One region of the Pokkaliibacter sp. CJK22405 genome, then DNA from elsewhere that is predicted to be linked to it. Evidence: predicted binding sites of a transcription regulator. Region 1 holds the regulator's gene; each other region holds the start of a gene.

Region 1 (7,398 bases):
AAAGTGAGCGAAAAGAGCGCCAACGCCAGCAGAATGGTGATCATTTACGCGTAGTGCCGGATGCTCCTGCCTCCTCCCCAATGCCATCTAAGCCTCCTTTTGAGCCCGTCTCAATGTCGCAGTCGATGGATGAGGAAGAGGGGAGTGATACTTATACTGCTCATGGCAGGCTTTCCCCAAGTGAGCCTGTCGAGCCGCCTAAGGCAACTGCTCCTGTATCCCGACAGCAGGATGTTCATTGGTCGCAGATTCCTGATCTTCCTCCTTCAGTACCTGTGCGTCAGCCAGAGCCCGTGTTCAACGAGCGATCTGATGTCATAACTTCAATGCGCGGTGAGATCGAGCAGTTAAAAGGTCTGCTTGAAAAGCAGATGAAGGCTAGTCAAAAGCCTGCAAGCTTTTCGGAGCGCAGTAAGCCTCTGCAAATACAGATTCAGACACGACTGCATAAAATGGGCTTTAATGTCGCTCTTTCGCGTCAGCTCATTAAAGTATGTGATGAGGTCTCTGAGCCTAAACAGGCATGGCGTGCTGTGCTTGCTAAGTTGGCTGGGCATCTCTCTACATACGAGAATGATGTTGTCGACGGTGGCGGGGTCTTCGCACTGGTTGGGCCAACGGGTAGTGGAAAGACAACCACCATTGGTAAACTCGCAGCCAGGTATGTGCTAAAGCACGGAAGTGCTGGCTTGGCTCTGGTTACGACAGATTGCTATCGCGTTGCTGCTCACGAGCAGCTGCGTGTCTTTGGACATATTCTTGATGTTCCTGTCAGAGTTGTGGATGAGCGTCAGACGCTCAATGAGACGCTCAAGTCTCTGCGTGACAAGCATCTTGTTCTGGTGGATACGGCCGGAATGAGCGCACAGGATGTGCATCGAGACAAACAGCTGCGCCAGTTAAGTCAGGTCAGTATGAAACTTCGTAAGTTGCTGGTACTTCCAAGTACCAGTCAGGCGCAGGTGCTGCGCTCTGCGTATCAGTCCTACCGCCCTCTTGGTCTAGAGGGCAGTGTGATCACCAAGGTGGATGAAGCCGTGAATCTTGGTGAAGTTTTGAGTGTTGTCATCGAACATGCGCTCAAAGTTGCCTATATTACAGATGGACAGCAAGTCCCCGATGATCTTTCTCTGGCAACTCAGGGGAACCTGATCAGCCGGGCAGTACATGCTATTGATAATCTGGTTCCCGCGACGGTGAATGCGCGTCCCGTCGGTGAATTCAGCAGGACAGGATAACGACGCTGTTTGGCGCCTCCTGAGTACGGTTGCTATTGACCTGTAACTGTATTCAGGTGAATTTGTGTCATCGTTGGTTAACGTAATTCGTATTTCCTGAAACTGTCCAAGTGGTTATAAGGAATCTCATGTATAACCAGTTGTATCCTTCATCAAGCCAGGATCTGGTGACTCGTTATGCGCCCTTGGTTAAGCGAATAGCGCATCACCTGCTAGCCAGACTTCCATCAAGTGTTCTGGTCGAGGACCTTATTCAGGCAGGAATGATTGGCCTAATTGAGGCTTCGCGGAAATATGATGCGAGCAAGGGAGCCAGTTTTGAAACCTATGCTGGCATTCGTATCCGTGGGGCTATCATCGATGAAGTGCGTAAAGGAGACTGGTCTCCACGCTCTGTTCATCGAAATGCGCGACGCGTAAGCGAAGTTATTCAGCAGATCGAGTCAACCTATGGTCGTGACGCCAAAGATTATGAGGTGGCGGCTGAACTCGGTGTCTCGCTGGATGAATATTACGCTATGCTTCAGGACAGCTCGTCAACGCGGCTGTTCAGTTATGAAGAAATCACCGAGCAGGAAGAGGATGGTCCCGGCGTGCAAATCGCTGGAGATTCAGAGTCTCCCGAAGCGGAGCATCAGCGGGATGCTTTTGCCGGTGCGCTGGCTAAAGCCATTGAACTGTTACCCGAAAGGGAGCGTTTAGTGTTATCGCTGTACTATGACGAAGAGCTCAATCTCAAGGAAATTGGTGCGGTTCTGGGGGTGAGTGAGTCGCGTGTCAGCCAGATTCACAGCCAAGCGGCTGCCAGGTTGCGCGCAAAGTTGTCAGGTTGGCAGCTTCAGGTATAAAACTCAGCTTGTGCAGAATTGTGAATAAACTAATTTTTAAGAGAGCTTTGGGCTCAGCCGTTGGGGCATGACGGAGGTTGCCTTGGATAAAAATATGAAGATTCTCATTGTCGATGACTTTTCAACAATGAGACGGATCATCAAAAACCTGCTGCGTGATCTTGGCTTTACCAATACGGTAGAGGCCGATGACGGCAGTACTGCATTACCCATATTGAAGTCAGGAGGCATTGATTTCCTCGTTACCGACTGGAATATGCCCGGGATGACCGGAATAGATCTTCTAAAGGCTGTGCGCGCTGATCCTAAATTGGTGCGCTTGCCTGTTCTCATGGTGACTGCAGAAGCTAAACGTGAGCAGATCATTGCTGCAGCTCAGGCTGGGGTTAATGGTTATGTGGTTAAGCCTTTTACTGCAGCTGTGCTGAAGGAAAAAATCGAGAAAATCTTTGAGCGTATTGATGCGACTTCCTAAATAAGGTGCCCCGTTATGTCCGGTGAAGAAAAAGTGGATCTGCAAGGATTTGAGCAGACCCTGTTACGGGGTGGTGAAGAGATCATGGGGCATCTGGAGCAAGGTGACTTCAGTCGAGCCATCAGTGTGATTCACCGTTTGAGCGAAGCTCGTAACGAAGCGCTGTTTCATGAAGTAGGGCGCCTGACTCGTGCTCTTCACGAATCCATCAAATCGTTTCACTCTGACTTCGAGAACAATGCTCTGGTAGCAGGTTCTGACGATGTCAAAAACATTCAGGACGCTTCCGAGAGACTGAATTATGTCATTGAGCTGACAGCGACTGCTGCGAACAAAACCATGGATATGGTGGATGTCAGTATGCCGGTAGCTGAAAAACTGGGTAATCAGGCTGAGCTTCTTCGCACTGACTGGGAAAAACTGGTCAAGCGGGAGATGGATGCCAAGGCATTCAAAGAGCTCTATATGCGCACTTCTGATTTCCTGAAAACCGTTGAGGATGGATCGAGCTCGCTTCACTCTCACCTGACTGAAATTTTGATGGCGCAAGGCTATCAGGATTTGACAGGTCAGCTGATTCGCCGCGTTATTGCGATGGTGACAGAGGTCGAAGCCAGTCTGGTAAATATGGTTCGTATGGCCAGTCAGGTCGATTTCATCTCCGGGATTACGCACGATTTCGAGCAGCAGGATCAATCTAAGAAAGAAGATCAAAAAATAAAAGGTGAAGGTCCGCAGTTGCCCGGTGGAAATCAGGATGTGGTTTCTGGCCAGGATGAAGTTGACGACCTGTTGTCTAGCCTAGGGTTCTGAGGAGTGGCCAGATGAGCTTAGAAGTGGATGAAGAGATCCTTCAGGATTTTCTGGTAGAAGCCGGAGAAATTCTTGAGCTGTTGTCAGAGCAGTTAGTCGACCTGGAGCAACGTCCTGAAGACAAGGATCTTTTGAATGCTATTTTCCGCGGCTTTCATACCGTTAAGGGTGGGGCTGGTTTCTTACAGCTAACCGCTCTGGTTGATTGCTGTCATGTGGCGGAAAACGTCTTTGACGTGCTACGAAATGGTAAACGCCACGTCACTTCTGAGCTCATGGATATCGTGCTTCAGTCGCTCGATACCGTGAACGCCATGTTTGATCAGGTTCGAAATGGTCAGGAACCCGATCATGCCTCCCCTGAGTTGCTGGAAGCGCTTGGCCGTCTGGCCGAGCCTGAAACCGCTCAGGAGGCTGCAAATGCCGAACCTCCATTGGCTTCTCTTGAAGAGGAGTTTGCCGCGGCTCAGGAAGATGAGGTCGTCGAGGAAACTTCTGATATTTCTGATGATGAATTTGAAAACCTGCTGCAGGCTATCTCGTCTGAGGATGCATCTGCGTTAGCTGCCGAGCAGAGCTCAGGCGATGATGATCTTATTACCGATGATGAGTTCGAGAATCTTCTGGATGAGCTTCATGGTACGGGAAGTGGCCCGAGTGCAGGCGATACATCAGCCGCGGAGCCAACTCGGACGCCGACAACTCAGGAGTTACTGGGTGATGCTGATCCTAACGGTGACATCACTGATGAAGAGTTTGAGGCGCTGTTAGACCAGTTGCAGGGTGGTGGAGCGGCTCCTGCGGCTGCAGAGCCTCCTAAGCCAAAAGAGCCAGAGAAAAAGTCTCCCGCGCCAGTGAGTGCCGGGAATGACGGTGATCTGATTACTGACGATGAGTTTGAGCGGCTGATGGATGAGCTTCAGGCTCAGAACAAAGGGGCTTTTGCTCATCAGGATGAAGCACCTGTCAGTGCTCCAGCAGCACAAAAACCAACAGGTGTGACCAAGGCGCCAGAAACACCATCAGCTAAAGCTACGGAAAAGCCTACGCCTAAGCCTGCTACCCCACCTAAGCCGCCAGCTCCGGTAGAACCTCCCAAAGCAGCGCCAGCCGCAGAACCAGTCGCTGCTAAAGCTGCAGATAAAGCCGCACCCGCCAATGCAGCTGCTGCTGAAACGACTGTGCGTGTTGATACCAAGCGGCTTGATGACATCATGAATATGGTGGGTGAACTGGTGCTGGTTCGTAACCGTCTGGTTCGTCTGGGGTCAAAACATATTGACGATGAGCTGGTGAAAGCCGTAGCCAGTCTGGATGTTGTCACTGGTGATCTTCAGACATCCGTGATGAAGACACGTATGCAGCCAATCAAGAAGGTATTTGGCCGCTTTCCACGCGTTGTACGAGACCTTTCACGCTCCTTGAAGAAAGAAGTTCACCTTGAGCTAGTGGGGGAGGAGACGGATCTCGACAAGAACCTTGTTGAGGCACTGGCGGATCCTTTGATTCACTTGGTTCGTAATGCTGTGGATCACGGTATTGAAAACCCTGAAGTTCGCGAGGGGGCCGGGAAGCCACGTGCAGGTACTGTGATTCTCTCTGCACAGCAGGAAGGTGACCATATTTTGCTCTCCATCGATGATGATGGCGCAGGCATGGATCCACACATTTTGCGCGCCAAGGCTGTGGAAAAAGGTGTGCTGGATGCAGACTCAGCAGAGCGCTTATCGGACTCTGAAGCCTTTAACCTTATTTTTGCACCGGGCTTCTCGACCAAGTCAGAAATATCAGATGTTTCTGGCCGTGGCGTCGGCATGGATGTGGTGAAAACCAAAATCACCCAGCTGAATGGCTCCCTGAATGTGCGCTCTATCAAGGGCAAGGGCTCACGCATTGAGATCAAGGTACCGTTAACCCTGGCCATTATGCCTACGCTGATGATCATGCTGGATGATCAGGCATTTGCGCTGCCTTTGGTGAATGTGAATGAGATCTTTAATCTTGATCTCAGTAAAACCAACGTAGTGGATGGTCAGGAAGTGGTGGTTGTTCGTGAGAAACCTCTGCCCTTGTTTTATCTTCACCGCTGGTTGGTGAGTCGCCATCGCAATGATCAGGAGTCCAAGAGCGGTCATGTGGTTATTGTTTCGATCGGGACTCAGCGTGTTGGTTTTGTGGTTGACCAGTTAGTGGGCCAGGAAGAGGTTGTTATTAAGCCTCTGGGTAAGATGTTGCATGGTACCCCAGGTATTTCGGGAGCAACGATTACTGGGGATGGCCGTATTGCCCTGATTCTTGATATCCCCAGTCTGCTTAAGTATTACGCCTCGCGCTAACAGGGTTTAGCCGAGTTTGAAGGAGTTTAGCAATGCCCATCACCGTACTGGTGGTAGATGACTCAGCGTTCTTTCGGCGTAGACTGACAGAAATTCTGGAGGCTGATAGTCGCTTCAAGGTAATAGGAACTGCTGAGAACGGGCGGCTTGCGATTGAGAAAACGCTCGAACTCCGTCCTGATGTGATAACTATGGATTATGAAATGCCGATGATGGATGGTATTTCAGCCGTTAGTGAAATCATGCGTCGGCAGCCGACTCCTGTACTGATGTTTTCTTCGATGACCTACGAAGGCGCTCGCATTACCTTGAACGCCCTCGAAGCAGGGGCCATCGACTTCATGCCGAAGAACTTCGAGGACTTGTCCCGGAATCGGCAGAAGATGGAGAGCAGCCTGCGGGAAAAAGTCTATGAAGTGGCTATGAGCCGTCGAGCGACGCCTCGTGGCGCACCTTCAGTGAGCCTGGATATCACTAAACCGTCTGCGCCTCCTGTTAAAACCGTGACGCTCCAGTCGCGAACTGGTAATGACATCAATATTCCAACCCGCACCTTTAGCCCGACAGTAGCCAAACGCTATCAGTTGGTGGCGATTGGTACCTCAACCGGTGGACCTGTTGCACTGCAAGAGGTTTTAACGAAGTTACCCAAGGACTTTCCTGCCCCTATTGTTTTGATTCAGCACATGCCAGCGGCTTTTACCAAAGCCTTTGCAGAGCGTCTTAATCAGCTGTGTCAGATTAGTGTCAAGGAAGCGGAAGATGGCGATGAGTTGCGTCCTGGACTCGCTTTATTGGCTCCGGGTGGCAAACAGATGATGATTGAGCAGCGTCAGGGTGGTCGTGTACGTATATTGCCTGGCGATGAGCGCCTTAACTATAAGCCTTGCGTTGATGTTACCTTCGGGTCTGCTGCTAAACAGTATCCGGGGAAAGTGCTGGCTGTCGTCATGACGGGAATGGGCGCCGATGGTCGTGAAGGTGCTCGTCTCTTAAAGCAGTCCGGTAGTGATGTCTGGGCACAGTCGGAGCAAAGTTGCGTTATCTATGGCATGCCTATGGCTATCGTTAAGGCTGGGTTAGCAGATGACGTGGTTGATCTGGCCGAAATCGGCCAGCGCCTGACCAAAACCGTTAAGGTTTAGGGAGCTGCATCATGCGTGTATGGGCAGTATCCAATCAAAAAGGTGGTGTAGGTAAAACCACGACGGTCGTGACGCTGGCTGGTTTACTGGCAGATATGGGCAAATCTGTTTTGTTGGTAGACCTGGATCCCCATGGATCTCTGACCAGCTACTTCCGCTATGATCCTGATCAATTAGGCGGCAGTGTCTACGATCTTTTCAAGTCTTCAGAGCAACTGGACAGCGGTCTTGCCAGCCAGTTATTACTCGATACCTCTCATCAGCGTATTAAATTGATTGGCGCTTCCACGGCCATGGCCACTCTTGAGCGTCAGGCAATGGCTCAAGAGGGGATGGGCCTGGTGGTATCGAAAGCGCTGGCGACGCTCTGGGATGATTTTGAGTATGTCATTATCGATAGTCCGCCAGTACTAGGCGTGCTCATGGTTAATGCGATGGCAGCCTGTGAACGATTGATCGTTCCGGTGCAGACTGAGTACCTTGCAATTAAGGGGCTTGAACGCATGCTCAAGACCCTGCTGCTTGTAAATAAATCGCGTAAGC
Region 2 (7,398 bases), on a different contig from region 1:
AACACATCCAGGCCGGCTCCGGCCAGATGCCCTGAAGCCAAGGCATCAAATAATGCATCCCGCTCGACCAGCCCGCCACGCCCGACATTGATAAGAAAACTACCGGGCCTCATGGCACTCAACATGTCGGCATTGAACAGTCCGCGCGTTTCGGCTGAATCCGGCAGGGTGAGAATCACAAAGTCGGCATCGCTGATTGCCGTTTTAATTTCAGCAACGGGGAAAACCTGCTCAAGACCCAGACGCTGCGCCTGCTCTTCATCAACACGGCGGCGAACACCACGAAGCTGCATACCGAAGCCATGTAAACGAACGGCAAAAGCCTCGCCCAATCCGCCAAGCCCAACAATGACGGCCTTACTGCCGAGAAGAGTTCTTCCGCGCGGCTGACCTAATGCGCCATTGGCCAGAGCTTCCGGCACCGCACTGAAGTTTCGGATGAGTGACAGCATCATCAGGATGCCAAGCTCAGCCACAGAATCGGCATTCCCGGACTTATCCGTCGGGACATTGGCCACCGCAATCTGCTGTTCACGAGCGGTATCGAGATCGACGCCTTCAAGCCCGGCGCCAATCTGCTGAATAAGCTTAAGTTGCGTGGCGGTTTGTAGCAGCTCAGAAGAAACGGGGGTCATGGTCGGGATCAGAATATCGAAGCCCGCCAGAGAGGTGACGTCATAGCTCCCCGCTGCGGTGAACTCAAGCTCAGGAAGCTCGGCTGCCAGTTTGTACATCATGCCTCCCCAGGCCTCTTCCGGGGCACCAAACAGTACTTTCACACGCTTTCTCCTTCATCCCTTATTAGCGCTATTAGAAGATATAGTCGCGCTGATTATTTCCAAAAAACACAGGAGTGTCTTTCCATTCTGGCCATGTTTTGCCAGAGCAAAGCCTCTTAGAATGGCACCATTACCTTACTGAAGTACGGACATCCATAAAGCGGAAGTCATCATTATCGGTAAGACACCGTGTTACGCATTGAGGGTGATCATCATGACAGCATCAACACCTATGCCCACCGTTTTTATTCCTCATGGCGGCGGCCCCTGCTTTTTCATGCAGGACCCTCCCGGTCTTGAAGGCATGTGGGACAAGATGGCCAGTTACCTCAAAGGTATCCGCGCTTCCCTGCCGCGCCAGCCGAAAGCTATTCTGGTGATCTCGGCCCATTGGGAAACCAACGTGCCCACGGTGATGACTGCGCCTAAACCCGGAATGCTATTTGATTACTATGGCTTTCCTGCCCACACCTATGAACTATCTTACCCTGCACCAGGCAGCCCCGAACTTGCCCAAAGGGTGAAGGAATTGCTGCAACAGGACGGATTCCCAGTGGCTGAAGATAGCAGCCGCGGGTTTGATCACGGCGTATTCATTCCCTTCCTGCTGATGTTTCCTGAGGCTGATATCCCGGTTATTCAGCTGTCCATGCAGCAAAATCTGGATCCGGCGACCCACCTGAAAATGGGTAAAGCGCTGGAAGCGCTGCGTCATGAAGATGTGCTGATTGTGGGTAGTGGCCTGAGTTTTCATAACCTGCGCATCTTCTTTTCCGGTGGTCAGGCTGATCCGGCAAGCGCCGCGTTTCATGAATGGCTTGGCCAGTCAGTCACAGCGGATGCACAGACGCGCGAAGCTCAACTCTCCCAGTGGAGCAAAGCGCCGGGCGCCAGACATTGTCACCCTCGCGAAGAGCATCTGCTTCCGCTTATGGTGGTGGCGGGAGCCGCCGGTAATGATGCCGGTGTTGTCTCCTATCAGGACAGGATCATCGGTAAGTCAGTGGGCGGTTATCACTTCGGCGCCTAAGGCCTGAAAACACCCGAAAGATGTTCCCTTGACGGGGCTGCAGCCTTTTGACAGACTGCAGTCCATCTCAGAACAGTTCTGTCAGAACTGCATGAAGGAATTAATGATGTTTTGCATGAACTCTGGTAAACAGCTCAAACGTAAGGTTACCCACCCAGGTTAGCCTCGTTTGGTTGTGCCCGAGATGCAGAGCATCCAGAAGCCCCGGTAGCCAGACAAGGCACCGGGGCTTTCTCGTTTCTGGGATCAGATAATGTGGAAGAGAGAGCCTCTCGTTCACCGAAAAAGCCACTAGACTATAACCCCAGCATTGCTGGACATTTAATTAACGCTGTGAGGACAGACTATGTTCACGGGATCGATTACCGCACTTGTAACGCCTTTCACTAATGGTGAGCTTGATGTGAAGGCGCTCAAGAAACTGGTGCGCTATCAGATTGATAATGGCAGCCACGGACTGGTGCCCGTCGGTACGACTGGCGAATCCCCGACTCTCAGTGAAGAAGAACATAAGCGAGTCATCGAAGTCACCGTGAGTGAAGTCGCTGGCCAGATTCCGGTCATTGCCGGCGCAGGCAGTAACAACCCTATCGAAGCGATCAAATACTCCCATCATGCCCAGCAAGCCGGTGCTGATGCGACCCTGCATGTTGCCGGCTACTACAACCGCCCCAATCAGGAAGGCCTGTACCAGCACTTTCGCCAGGTGCATGACGAAACCGCCCTGCCTATCATTCTTTACAACATTCCGCCCCGCACAATTGTGGGTCTTGATGTTGACACGGTGGCTCGTCTGGCTGAACTGCCGCGTATCGTAGGCATCAAGGATGCCACCGGTGATGTGACTCGCGTCTTGAGTGAGCGCGCCCGCATTTCCAAGGAATTCAGCTACCTGTCCGGCGATGATATCGCCAGCGTGGCCTACGCCGTTGGCGGTGGAATGGGCTGTATTTCAGTCACAGCCAACGTTGCCCCCAAACTGATTTCTCAGCTCAATACCCTGTGTCTGGAGGGCAAGTTCACTGAAGCTCGTGCGCTGCAGGATACTTTGGTGCCTCTGCATAAATCCCTGTTTATGGAACCGAATCCAGCGGGAGCGAAATACGCCGCATCCTTACTTGGGCTGTGCGAAGCCAATTGCCGTCTACCCGTTGTTGCACTCCAGGACAGCACCAAAGCTGCGATCAAATCCGCCATGGCAGGACTGGGTCTTATCTAGTCTTATTCTGATTGCCTAAACAAAAACGACAGCAGAAGGCTGTCGTTTTTTCTTTTCATCCATTTAACCCGGTTGCACTTCACGCCGGTCTGCAGTTGCCAGCAACGTTCTGACAATATCGATCAGGATAAAGCCAATCAGGCTGACTCCCATGACCGGTAAACACCAGCCCAGTATCCCGGCGATAAACAGCACCAACGCACGACCTAAATAGCCAAGCTTTAGCCAGCTTTCCAACAGTGTCTTGAGTGGGGCGCCTGCAGGTGGGCGTCGCTTCCACCACAAACGGTAACCGGTGATGATCAGCAGCATCATCGTAATACCGAAGGCCGCCAGAATCAGCTGATTGGGCAGACCAAATAACACGCCCATGTGGGCATCAATTCCCCATCGAATCAGCTTGGCAATCAGCGGGAATGTGGCAAAGTCCGCTCGGCTGGTAATGTGCCCGGTTGCGCCATCAATCGCGACGGTATCGACCTGCGTCGGCCATGAACGGTCCACTTCCCGAACCAGCCATGCCTGGTCGGCTTTATGAGGAGGCCTGATCTCCAGCAGATTAGCGTCAATGCCACCTTTTCTGGCTATCGTCAGAATGCCATCAAACGCATCCGGCGCGACTGAAAAAGGCTCAACCGGATTAGCAATCTGCATGGCGTTGTGATCATGATGCGCCGCGACAGGGGTGTTACACGCACTGGTTTGAAGATTGCGCGATACCGAAGGCGTCACCCAATTAAGCTCGGTACGCAGGGAATCAATTCGGTCACCCGCCCATTTTGACCATGTTAGCCCCGTCGCGGAGAAGAATAGCAAACCCAGGGCAATCCAAAGCCCCATCAAGCTGTGATTGCGCTGGCGTTTCAGTCCCTCATTCTTTGAGCCTTTCGCTTTGGCCAGTTTCCGGCGCTGCTGTAGCCACAGCCCGATACCTGCCAATGCTGCAATCCACATCCACGAGGCGGCAAGCTCACTGTAGTTTCGGCCAATATCTCCCAGCAGCAGATTGCGATGAAGGTAATCCAGGGTGGTACGAAGTGGTAATACGCCACTGGTGCCGTATACCGTCATATCGCCTTTCACTGCCAGTGTGACCGGATCAATGAAAATCGCGCGCGATTCAGAACTGCCAAGCCCCGCTTCGCTGTACATGACCCGGGACGTGGACCCGGGGTTGAGACCCGGACGGACGGCAAAAAGGCTGGCATTCGACCCGACCACTTTTTGCGCGGCTTCTATCTGTGCCGCTATCGGTTGAGGCTCACCCACAGATGTTGTAGTCAGCGCATCGCTGTACCACCAGTTTTCTATCTGTGGTGTCAGAACGTAAAGGGTGCCAGTTAACGCGGCGATAAACAGAAAAGGACCAATAAACAGACCAATATAAAAATGAAGTCGCGCTAATAATCCCATCCAGTGGGCGCGCGGTGTTGCAGGCGTGGCTGACATAGTGTGGCTCTCAGGTAAAAGAAGTGACTCTGTGGTTTTTGTTAACGGCGTTCACTACAGGTGGCCCGCGAGCGGTGTAAAGAAAGCTTCTGTGAGGTGCTATAGCCTTGATGACTGAGATTGCCACGCTGGATGAAGGGCAATCCGTGGCGATGCCTGACCAGAGTGGTGGCAAATCTGCCGTCAAATGACCAAGCAGCGTGCAATAACCGCACGCATCAAGGGAGTTTGCCTTGTGGTCATGAGTGCTCAGGCTTTCTGTGTCTGCATGACAGTGCATCGTCATACCGGGTTTCATCAACTGACTTATGACGGGCATGGCGTAGAGCAGCATCATTGCCAGTAGCGCAACAAAAGCGAATGAACGAGACTGTTTTTGCAGAGAAACGGGAGGCATTCGGTAACCGGTCAATGGCAAGCGCAGGCATCATAGCAGCCATTCCACAGCGAGCCCTGCGACATATCAGCGCACCCTGCTCCACCAATGCATGACTTCTTGCAGCACATGAGTGGCCACATCGGGTTGGCGTCACCATAGGTAACTAAGACAATGAAATCGGCGACAGGCAACGAACAAAATAATGCTTAATTTTTGTTCAATCTTTGCAGAGTTTGGCCGATAAGCAGATTGAGGCGTATACCGGCTTGAGGCAGTCGGGGTCGTGATCAGGCAAGCGTGCTCCTAACACGTCAATGGCCTGAAACTCACCATGTACCAATAAGGTAGGGACTCTATGAAAATCAGCAATTATCAGGACACCGCGAGCCTGCCGAGCCAGGCCTCCACAACGGCAAAAACCAAGCAGGCGGAGAAAGAGTCTGGTGGCATTAACGGTATCACCAGCATGGAAGACAACCAGAACCAGATTAATCGTAAGCTGATGGAGTCAGTCTATACCGGCTCTGTCGGTAACAGCTCCGGCGCACTTGAACTCGCTTTTAAAACGGTGATGGACCGTATCAGCGAAGCGGTTGATGGCGATAGCACCAGTACTGATGACAGTTCCTCAGAGACGTCATCCACTACAGGCACCAGTGCGACCAATCCTTATCAGACCAGCCAGCAGGATGATTACTGGTCACCTGAAAATACCGCCAAGCGTATTGTCAGCTTCGGTACCAGTTTCTTCGAAAGTTATATGAAGAACCATCCGGAGAAAGATCTGGATACGGCGCTCACTGATTTTGTCGATCTGATTGGGGGCGGTATTGATAAGGGCTTTTCAGATGCCAAGGATGTGCTCGACAAGATGGGGAAACTCGAAGGTGATGTCTCCAGCAATATCGACTCTACCTACGATTTAGTTCAGAAAGGCCTACAGGACTTTATCGATAGTTATTCCAAAGACAGTGACTCCGGCGATACCAGCTCTTCTGACGACTAATCACGGTATTTCTGCCACAAAAAAGCCCGGCGCTTATTACTAAGCCCGGGCTTTTTTCATTGAGTGACGGAATCAGGCAGTGGCTGCTTCCGCTTTGTTGGCTGCCGCTTGCTTGAGCAGCATGTAGCCGACGCCTGTGATCAGCGAGCCAATCACGATGGTGCCGATATACAGGCCAACATGGGTAATGGCATTCGGAATAAACAGTACGAAGATACCGCCGTGAGGCGCCATCAGCTCGGCATTGACCAGCATGGACAGTGCACCTGTCACCGCGCCGCCGACCATACAGCAAGGAATGACGCGCAGCGGATCACGAGCGGCAAACGGAATCGCCCCTTCAGAGATAAAGCACAGACCCAGCACGAAAGACGCTTTACCGGCTTCCTGCTCCTGAGCAGTGAAACGGTTCTTCGCCAGGAAAGTCGCGATGCCCATGCCGATGGCAGGCACCATGCCGGATGCCATAACCGCCGCCATCGGCGCATAGGTTTGGCTTGCCAGAAGACCAACACCGAAGGTGTACGCCGCTTTATTAACCGGGCCACCCAGGTCAAAGCACATCATGGCGCCGATAATCACGCCCAGCAGTACTGCGTTGGTGGAACCCATGCTCTTCAGGAATTCGGTCATCGCCGCCATCACCGAGGCCACAGGGCCGCCGATCACGTAGATCATGATCAGGCCGGTCACCAGGGTGGCAATCAGCGGGATGATCAGAATAGGCTTCAGGGCTTCAAGATTCTTCGGTAACTTGACGTTATCCACCAGGAACTTAGCGGCGTAACCGGCAATAAAACCCGCGACGATACCACCAAGGAAACCCGCACCAATGCTGCTGGCGAGCATACCGCCGACCATGCCGGGCGCGATACCGGGGCGATCAGCGATGGAGTAAGCGATATAACCTGCCAATACCGGAATCATCAGGGCGAAGGCCGAGCCACCACCGATTTTCATTAGCGCCGCTGCCAGCGTACCTTCGACCTTGAAAGCCTCGATACCGAAGACAAACGACAGCGCGATGATCAAACCACCGGCGACGACCATCGGCAGCATGAAGGACACGCCGGTCATCAAGTGCTTGTAGGCACCGGTTTTTTCTTTCTTAAAGACTTTTTTCACTTCGCCATCGGCAGAAGTGGCACCGGAAGCAGAAGCGCCCTGCTCTACACTGGCTTCACTTAATGCCAGACGGATAACCTCATCGGACTTTTTCAGGGCATTGCCGGTGCTGGTGCGATAGATCGGCTTACCGGCAAACTCGGCGCCGTCGACTTCGATATCGACCGCGAGAATCACCAGATCGGCCGAGGCAATATCACTCTCGGTGAGCTTGTTGCCACTGCCGACGCTACCACGGGTTTCGACTTTAATCTGGTGGCCAGCTTTACGGCCAGCCGCTTCCAGCGCTTCGGCCGCCATAAAGGTATGGGCGACCCCCGTTGGGCAGGCTGTCACCGCGACGATTTTCTTCGATGCGCCAGAGGCTGCAATCGCAGGGGCCGCCGCTGATACCGGAGCGCTGACGGGAGC
Region 3 (7,398 bases), on a different contig from region 1:
TTCAATATAGGAATGGCACATGTTGTTACCATCGCCTACCCAGCAGGCAATCTTGCCCTGAATATCGCCGCGCAGTTCAGCGTAAGTCTGCATATCTGCCAGCAACTGGCAGGGATGGTGATCATCCGTCAGGCCATTGATTACCGGAATAGAGGAGTACTCGGCAAAGCGCTCCACAGCGGCATGGTCAAAGGTACGGATCATGACCGCATCGACCATACCTGAAAGTACACGTGAGGTGTCTTCGATAGGCTCGCCGCGTCCCAGTTGAGTATCTCGCGGTGAAAGAAAAATCGCACCGCCACCAAACTGGATCATGCCTGCCTCAAAGGAAACGCGTGTCCGGGTGGAGGATTTTTCGAAAATCATGCCCAGAACGCGATTTTTGAGTGGCTCGTAGATCTCTCGTCGACGGTGCATGGCTTTGAGTTCTTGTGCACGGGCGATAAGCTGTTTCAGCTCTTGGGGAGAAAGATCCTTGAGGGTCAGAAAATGGCGAATGTTCATGATATCTCTTTACAGTCCGTATACGGCCAATCAGGTGTCCGCCTGAGTATTAAGGCAGTATCTTCATGTCGGTAAGTGATGTGTATTCATGCCGGGAGTGGCATGTCTTAACCTGTAAGCAGCTTTTTAAGCGTTAAACTGCCCGTGTTTCAGCATTTTTCACTGAGGTGTGAAAAAACCGAAAGAGTAGTTTTCTCATGCCTTCCATGATTAATCAATAGGTTATGAGTCTTAAGATTGATCTCATGCAGAGGGATGCTTGGAAAAGCGCTTACCCGCCCCGATATTCGTCACCACAAACAGATTTTATGAAGCCTGACGAGGCAAAGCGGCCTTGTTATACTTCGCCCACACAATTTTGCAGTGAGTAGTCACCATGGAAGTTATTGAGGCAATCAAAAACCAGATTTCTGAGAACGATATCCTTCTCTATATGAAAGGCACGCCACAGTTCCCACAGTGCGGCTTCTCATCACGCACTGTTGAAGCGGTTATGTCTTGCGGACATAAATTCGCTTACGTGAATATTCTGGAGCATCCGGAAATTCGCTCTGAACTGCCAAAATACGCGAACTGGCCGACTTTCCCCCAACTGTGGGTGAAAGGTGAGCTGGTTGGTGGTTGTGATATCGTGACTGAAATGGCCCAGAGCGGTGAGCTTCAGGGCCTGCTCGACGGCGCTGCAGCGACCAAAGAAGCTTGATGATACCGGTGCTTAAGGGCGCCGGATTTGTTGCCCCCAGTGGTTTGGAACTGCTGGGTATTGTCATGTAATGGAGAAACGGAACCATGAGCGTACTCGTTGGAAAACAAGCCCCTGACTTTACTGCAGCAGCGGTACTGGGTGATGGTCAGATCGTTGATACTTTCAATCTGAAAGAAACGATCAAAGGTAAGTATGGTCTGGTATTTTTCTATCCACTGGACTTCACCTTCGTTTGCCCTTCCGAGCTGATCGCACTGGACCATCGTACTGATGCGTTTGCAGAGCGTGGTGTTGAAGTCATCGGTGTTTCTATCGATTCACAGTTTACCCATAATGCATGGCGTAATACTCCCGTCGACAAAGGCGGCATTGGCCAGGTGAAATACACGCTGGTTGCTGACACCAAGCACGAAATCTGCCGTGCCTACGACGTTGAAGCTGCTGATGGTGTTGCTTTCCGTGGTGCGTTCCTGATCGACAAGGACGGTGTTGTTCGCTCCCAGATCGTTAACGACCTGCCTCTGGGTCGCAACATGGAAGAGCTGCTGCGTCTGGTTGACGCTCTGCAGTTCCACGAAGAGCATGGCGAAGTATGCCCAGCTAACTGGAAGAAAGGTGATGCAGGCATGCAGGCCAGCCCTGAAGGCGTGGCAAGCTACCTGTCTGGTAACGCTGACAAGCTTTAATTCTCGGCGTAAGACGAAAAAAGCCCGGTTAATACCGGGCTTTTTTGTTTTTGTAGGATGTTCTGAGCGGGCTCTGTTCTCAGCGAGACTTTATTTAAAGATTCCAGCCACCCAGTGTTCGCCACTGATTCACAATGCTGCAGAAAAGCTCGGCAGTTTTTTCAGCGTCGTAGCGGGCACTGTGGGCGGCGCGCCCATCAAAATCAATTGATGCAGCTTCACAGGCTTTGGCCAGAACGGTCTGACCATAGGCAAGGCCTGCCAGCGTTGCTGTATCAAAACTCGAGAAAGGATGGAAAGGGTTACGCTTGTGATCGCAGCGAGCCACGGCTGCATTCAGGAAATTCAGGTCGAAAGAAGCATTATGTCCGACAAGAATAGCTCTTTTGCAGCCATAGGACTTGATCGACTTACGTACGGGCTTAAAAATGCTGTCCAGCGCTTCGACCTCATTGATCGCCATTGCGATACGATCAGGATCATTCGGGTTGATTCCCGTAAACTCCAGGGCGCTTTGTTCAAGGTTAGCGCCTTCGAAAGGATTAACGTGGCACTCGACGGCTTCCATCGGATAGAGCCAGCCTTGTTCGTCCATGCCGATGACTACTGCTGAGATTTCTAGCAACGCATCCGTGTTGTGGTTGAAGCCTGCGGTCTCTACATCAATAACGACAGGCAGATAGCCGCGGAAACGGTTTGCCATCAAAGCATCAGGAGTGGTCACATTAGTACCTTTTCTTAGAAACAATTGCGCGCGAAGGCATTCTAGCAAGTCCCCGATAGTCAAACAAATAGCGACACCGTTGGTTAAGTTTTTTATCAGGTCGCCGATAACTAAATGGCAGCAGCAACGCTGGCTGATGAGAATAAGCCCAGGTGAGGTGGTTTTAAGCATGAAAACTCTGACGAACAATCCGGCAATGTGGGCTAAACGCTCATGCTTACTGCTTGGGTTGGCGTTTTTCGCCAGTCAGAGCCACGCTGTTACTTTCTCTGCAGGTCTGGAAAATACGGCCTGGAATTTAGAAGCCTCTCCCTTTACCTGTAAACTCAGTCAGACTATTCCTGCGTTCGGTACCGCAACCTTTGAGCGCGAAGCCGGTGAGTCAGTGCTTTTCTATCTGGAGGCCAGCCAGCGTGAATTGCTTAGTGGTCAGGCTGTGTTGCAGGCCGAGTCGCCAGCCTGGCTACCAGGATTTAGCAATACCCGCATTGGACTAGTTAACCTGGATGAAGGTAAGAAGCGGGTCAAAGTAGATTCGAAAGAGGCCAGCATTATGTTGGCATCTTTGCATCAGGGTAAGTTTCCGACCTTCAATGCCCGTTCTTTCTCCCAGAGTCAGGACAGTTTGCGTGTACAGGTATCCTCGGTCAATTTCCAGGATGCCTATAATCGCTACCAAACCTGTATTGCAGGTTTGCTCCCTGTCAATTTCCGTCAGATTGCACGTACCGCCATTTTGTTTAACTCCGATGGTACGGATATGTCGGATGATGCTAAAGATCGTCTGGACATGATTGCTCGTTATATCAGCGTCGATAAGTCGGTGCTGTCGATTTACGTGGATGGTCATGCTGATGCACAAGGGCGCCGATTACTGAACCGTGATCTCTCCAAAAAACGTGCTCAGGCCGTGAGCGACTATCTGGTCAAGAAGGGGATTCCCGAAAGTATGGTAATTACCCGATTCCACGGCGAACGTTATCCGGTCGTGGATAATAAAACTGCAGATCATCGTGCCCGTAACCGTCGTGTGACGATTCGTCTTGATCGGGAAGCCAACTCCAGTAATGGCGAGTTTCCTGAGGAAGATGCGACGCAGACCCAATAAAACTGTCTTGTAATTCTTCGGGTGTGCCCCTACCTATGTTGGATCGTTAACCCTATCGACAACACAGGAAACAAGGATGCGCATTCTGCATACGATGCTGCGAGTTGGTAATCTGCAGCGCTCAATCGACTTCTACACCAATGTACTGGGTATGCATCTGATCCGTGAGTCAGAGAATGCCGAGTACAAATACACCCTGGCTTTTCTTGGTTATGGTCCCGAAAGCGAAACCGCGGTGATTGAGTTGACCTATAACTGGGGTGTGGACTCCTATGATCTTGGCAACGCCTATGGTCACATTGCGATCGAGGCTGACGATATTTACGGCACCTGTGAGCAGATCAAACAGCAGGGTGGCAAAGTGACTCGTGAGCCTGGTCCTGTAAAAGGTGGCTCTACAGTGATTGCCTTTGTTGAAGATCCCGATGGCTACAAAATCGAGCTGATCGAGAAAAAGGGTGTTGGTAGCGGCCTCGGTAATTAAGCACCTGGCCATAGGCAGTTGAATAAAAAGCCGCTCTTAAGAGCGGCTTTTTTTATCCCTGGATATTTTGAGCGTGGTTATCACGTCTTCAGGTTTCTGTCGGGCTAATGAGTGGTTCGGGCTGACGACGTGCGCGTGCCAGTAACCAGCAGAAGGTCAGGACAGCTGCACACAGCCATAAGGCGCCAACGGGCATGGTCCAGAAAGCGTTATCCAGTCCAATCATCTGTGCCAGCCAGCCGGTAAGAAAGGAGAAAGCCTGAGCTCCGAAGGAAACCGAAATGACTGCGGTCCCGGAGAGCAGTGGACCTTTGTGCTGGGCTTCGCCCATCGCCTGTGACAGGAGCATGGGAAACAGTCCGCCAAGACCCAGGCCTAATAAACCATTACCCAGCTCAAGTCCGTGGATGCTTTGGGAAAACTTGAGCATAAAACCACCCACGCCGCACAGAATTGCCATCAACGTCATTAACAGACGGATATTGACCCAACGTAACAGGATGATGAAGCCTAGTCGGCTTATCACCATACCGCCGGTAAAATACATAAAGGCCTGCCGAGCTGTATCACCATCAAAACCCAGTCCGTCCTGGGCATAACTCACAAACCAATTGCCGTTACCCCACTCGATTGCTCCATAACCAAGCATCGCCATTGCCATGGCAAGAAAGAGTGGGATTTTAAGCAGAGCAATAAAACCACCTTGCTGACCGTCACTCTCACCACTGCCTTCCATGAGCGTGTCTGGCAGGAACTGTTGCGCCCACCAGGAGGCAATTGCCAGGAGAATGAGAAAGGTGGCAATCACTCGCAGTGACCAGCGCCAGTCGAGGTCCAGTCCATAGAGTAGGGTTATGAGTCCGGGAACGACCATGGTGCCAAAACTGAAGGTGAAGTCTCCCAGCCCCATCATCGTAACGCGCCTTTTGGCATGAAGTGCCGCAACCAGCGTATGACCGATGGTAAACATCACGGAGGAAAACACGCCAGCCAGTGCTCCACCCAGCAATAACCAGTTCGCCGAATTGACGACTGAGATAAGGCTCAAAAGCAGGGTCAAAATAAGTGAAAGTACAGAGAAGAGTCTCAGAAACGGAAAGCGGGTGATGTACTTTCCGCCGAGAAAAGCACCACCCACCATTCCCAGTGAGAAAACCATGAAGAAGGTGCCCGAAAATACCTTGCTCATGGCCAGCTCTGTCGACATGGCGGGGAGGATCACTCCCCACACCAGGCTGACATGGCCCAACATAAAGTACGCGCAGAAAATAACCAGGGTAACGATAGTGGGCCGACTCATGAGAAGTCCTTGTCAGGCGAGAGGTGCGCGTCAGAAAGAGTTATTTCTTGATCCACTGACCATTGGCATTTTGCACATACTCGCCACCCGAGGCCTTATCGTAGAGACGCTGCCCAATGCGAACTTCCATCACATCCAGCGTGACGCCTGCTGCGGAAGCATTGCGCTGATAGACCTGGCGGCGCTTTTCATTGATGTCATTGACCAGTGAGTCTACCGCGTTATTGCCTTTTACCATGGCAACAAGGTAGCCGCGATTGCTTTCACCGACCAGCCCCTGAGATTTGGCGCTATCAATATCCAGAGCCCAGACCATGGCAGAAAACATCAGGCCGGCCAGAACGCTTACCAGTAAAGAAAATCGTTTCATCGTCATCACACATCCTTAGAACAGATCGCTGTTCTGATCCAGCAGGGTATCAATTTGTCGATCCAGCTTAACCAGTACTTCATGCTCGATCTTGACGTTAAGGTTTATGGTAATTGGCTTCTCCGGAGCCTCTACTCGCACACTTGGGCTACAGCCCGTTAATGCAAGTAGTAGCAAACATGGCAAAGCTAATCTGATCATCATGGCAATCCTTGTGTCAGTTATATCCTGGGCGCCTAAGTGAGTTGGCAACATCATTGGCTGGCGGAGGGGGGGGGGGATTCACCCAGAGACTCCCGAATGCGATCCCCCAGGACGGTATCCAGTTTGCCTGTCATCTGCAGAGATCGTAAGAGCTGCAGAAGGTTCTCTTCAATGTTGATATTAAAGTTCACTAGCCGGCCATCTTCAAAATCAGGATTTCTTCCAGAAAGATGCGTTCCCAGCACTAACGATCCATCCGGTTGATAATCAACGCTGGCATCCATGCTGTCATAACGGAAGTCTTTCAAGAGTGTCGATACCGATCCCAGCTGCGGATAGGTTTGCTGCAGCTTCTCGAAACCCAGTTCACCCTGATAACTCAGTTGGCCACCGTCGCCTGTGCTACTGAGATTTCCTGCCTTTATGGCAAGACCTGTGCCGGGGGTGTAACGAAACGGCAGAAGCCCCGTTACTCTGCCACTTCCCTGAACGGGCGAAGAAGGGTGCGTCGCCAGCATGGCCTGCAAGGAAAGCTGGTTAAGGTTCAGCTCTCCCGTAATGCTGCCAGGCCAGTCAAACTCCATGGGATTCAGGCGCGCGCTACCGTGCAGTAGATCAGCGCTTAGCTGTTCAATCACGACATGATAGCGCTCAGGTTGCAGGCTAAGGCTGCCCTGAGCATACACATTGCTGGTCGCCAGCAGATCATAAGCGGGCAGGCGGGCATTAAAGCCCAGGGTGCCTGCATCAACATTGCCCTTATAAGTGTAGTTAGCCGTCAGGCCTTGCCAGGCGGGGTATCCTGACCATTCACCGGATGACTTGATCTGACCTCGGCCATTCAGCGCAAGATCAGGGGCGAAGCTGTAATCGCCGACCCAGCTCAGCTGCCCATTGAGCTGATGAAGTTCTGCGCGACCAAGGAGTGGCTTCAGCTCATTAAGCTCCAGATCCGCACGCAATTTACCTTGATGACTACTGCCATTGATAGTGCCAGCAGCTGAAGCGGTTGATTGCGCTGTTGCCAGATTCAGGTGATAGGACTGCTGATCATTAACGCTCAGGTAGTCAGCGGAAAGCGTCGTCGACAGCGTCGTGCCTCCTTTCAGGGTAAGCGGCACGCTTTGGTCAGGCAGTGTCAGGTTGAGTGAAAGTGGAGTGTCAGGCTGCCAGCGTAACTGACGCAGACGCAATGGCCAGTGGTGTTCTGCAACGCCGATCTGGCCAAGATGAATGCCTTGGTTGGCAAGAGTCAGTGTCGCCGGAACCATCGATAAACTTTGTCCGGGGCCCCATTGCAGTTGAAGAG

The links. The regulator FliA, encoded in region 1, starts transcription of late flagellar genes. The targets are predictions, from matches to a motif close to CTAAAGTTNNNNNNNNNNCNGCCGATA.
Region 2: the regulator FliA is predicted to act here: its motif matches at 5,073-5,099, upstream of ACKC9G_RS01145 (DUF5610 domain-containing protein).
Region 3: the regulator FliA is predicted to act here: its motif matches at 2,706-2,732, upstream of ACKC9G_RS07150 (flagellar protein MotY).

Annotation. Positions count from the first base shown of each region.
Region 1 covers NZ_JBKKHQ010000008.1:71,487-78,884, forward strand. Annotated here, with positions in the region: gene flhF (flagellar biosynthesis protein FlhF) at 1-1,238, shown strand, start outside; gene ACKC9G_RS04865 (RNA polymerase sigma factor FliA) at 1,367-2,086, shown strand; gene cheY (chemotaxis response regulator CheY) at 2,169-2,561, shown strand; gene ACKC9G_RS04875 (protein phosphatase CheZ) at 2,577-3,374, shown strand; gene ACKC9G_RS04880 (chemotaxis protein CheW) at 3,386-5,710, shown strand; gene ACKC9G_RS04885 (protein-glutamate methylesterase/protein-glutamine glutaminase) at 5,743-6,855, shown strand; gene ACKC9G_RS04890 (ParA family protein) at 6,867-7,398, shown strand, end outside.
Region 2 covers NZ_JBKKHQ010000001.1:227,156-234,553, forward strand. Annotated here, with positions in the region: gene ACKC9G_RS01120 (2-hydroxyacid dehydrogenase) at 1-779, opposite strand, end outside; gene ACKC9G_RS01125 (DODA-type extradiol aromatic ring-opening family dioxygenase) at 994-1,809, shown strand; gene dapA (4-hydroxy-tetrahydrodipicolinate synthase) at 2,156-3,028, shown strand; gene ACKC9G_RS01135 (PepSY-associated TM helix domain-containing protein) at 3,092-4,477, opposite strand; gene ACKC9G_RS01140 (DUF2946 domain-containing protein) at 4,488-4,874, opposite strand; gene ACKC9G_RS01145 (DUF5610 domain-containing protein) at 5,212-5,862, shown strand; gene ACKC9G_RS01150 (PTS fructose-like transporter subunit IIB) at 5,935-7,398, opposite strand, start outside.
Region 3 covers NZ_JBKKHQ010000011.1:28,266-35,663, reverse strand. Annotated here, with positions in the region: gene argF (ornithine carbamoyltransferase) at 1-507, opposite strand, end outside; gene grxD (Grx4 family monothiol glutaredoxin) at 884-1,210, shown strand; gene ACKC9G_RS07160 (peroxiredoxin) at 1,297-1,899, shown strand; gene rnt (ribonuclease T) at 1,994-2,602, opposite strand; gene ACKC9G_RS07150 (flagellar protein MotY) at 2,793-3,731, shown strand; gene gloA (lactoylglutathione lyase) at 3,808-4,215, shown strand; gene ACKC9G_RS07140 (MFS transporter) at 4,304-5,515, opposite strand; gene ACKC9G_RS07135 (YdbL family protein) at 5,556-5,885, opposite strand; gene ACKC9G_RS07130 (YnbE family lipoprotein) at 5,901-6,089, opposite strand; gene ACKC9G_RS07125 (YdbH domain-containing protein) at 6,140-7,398, opposite strand, start outside.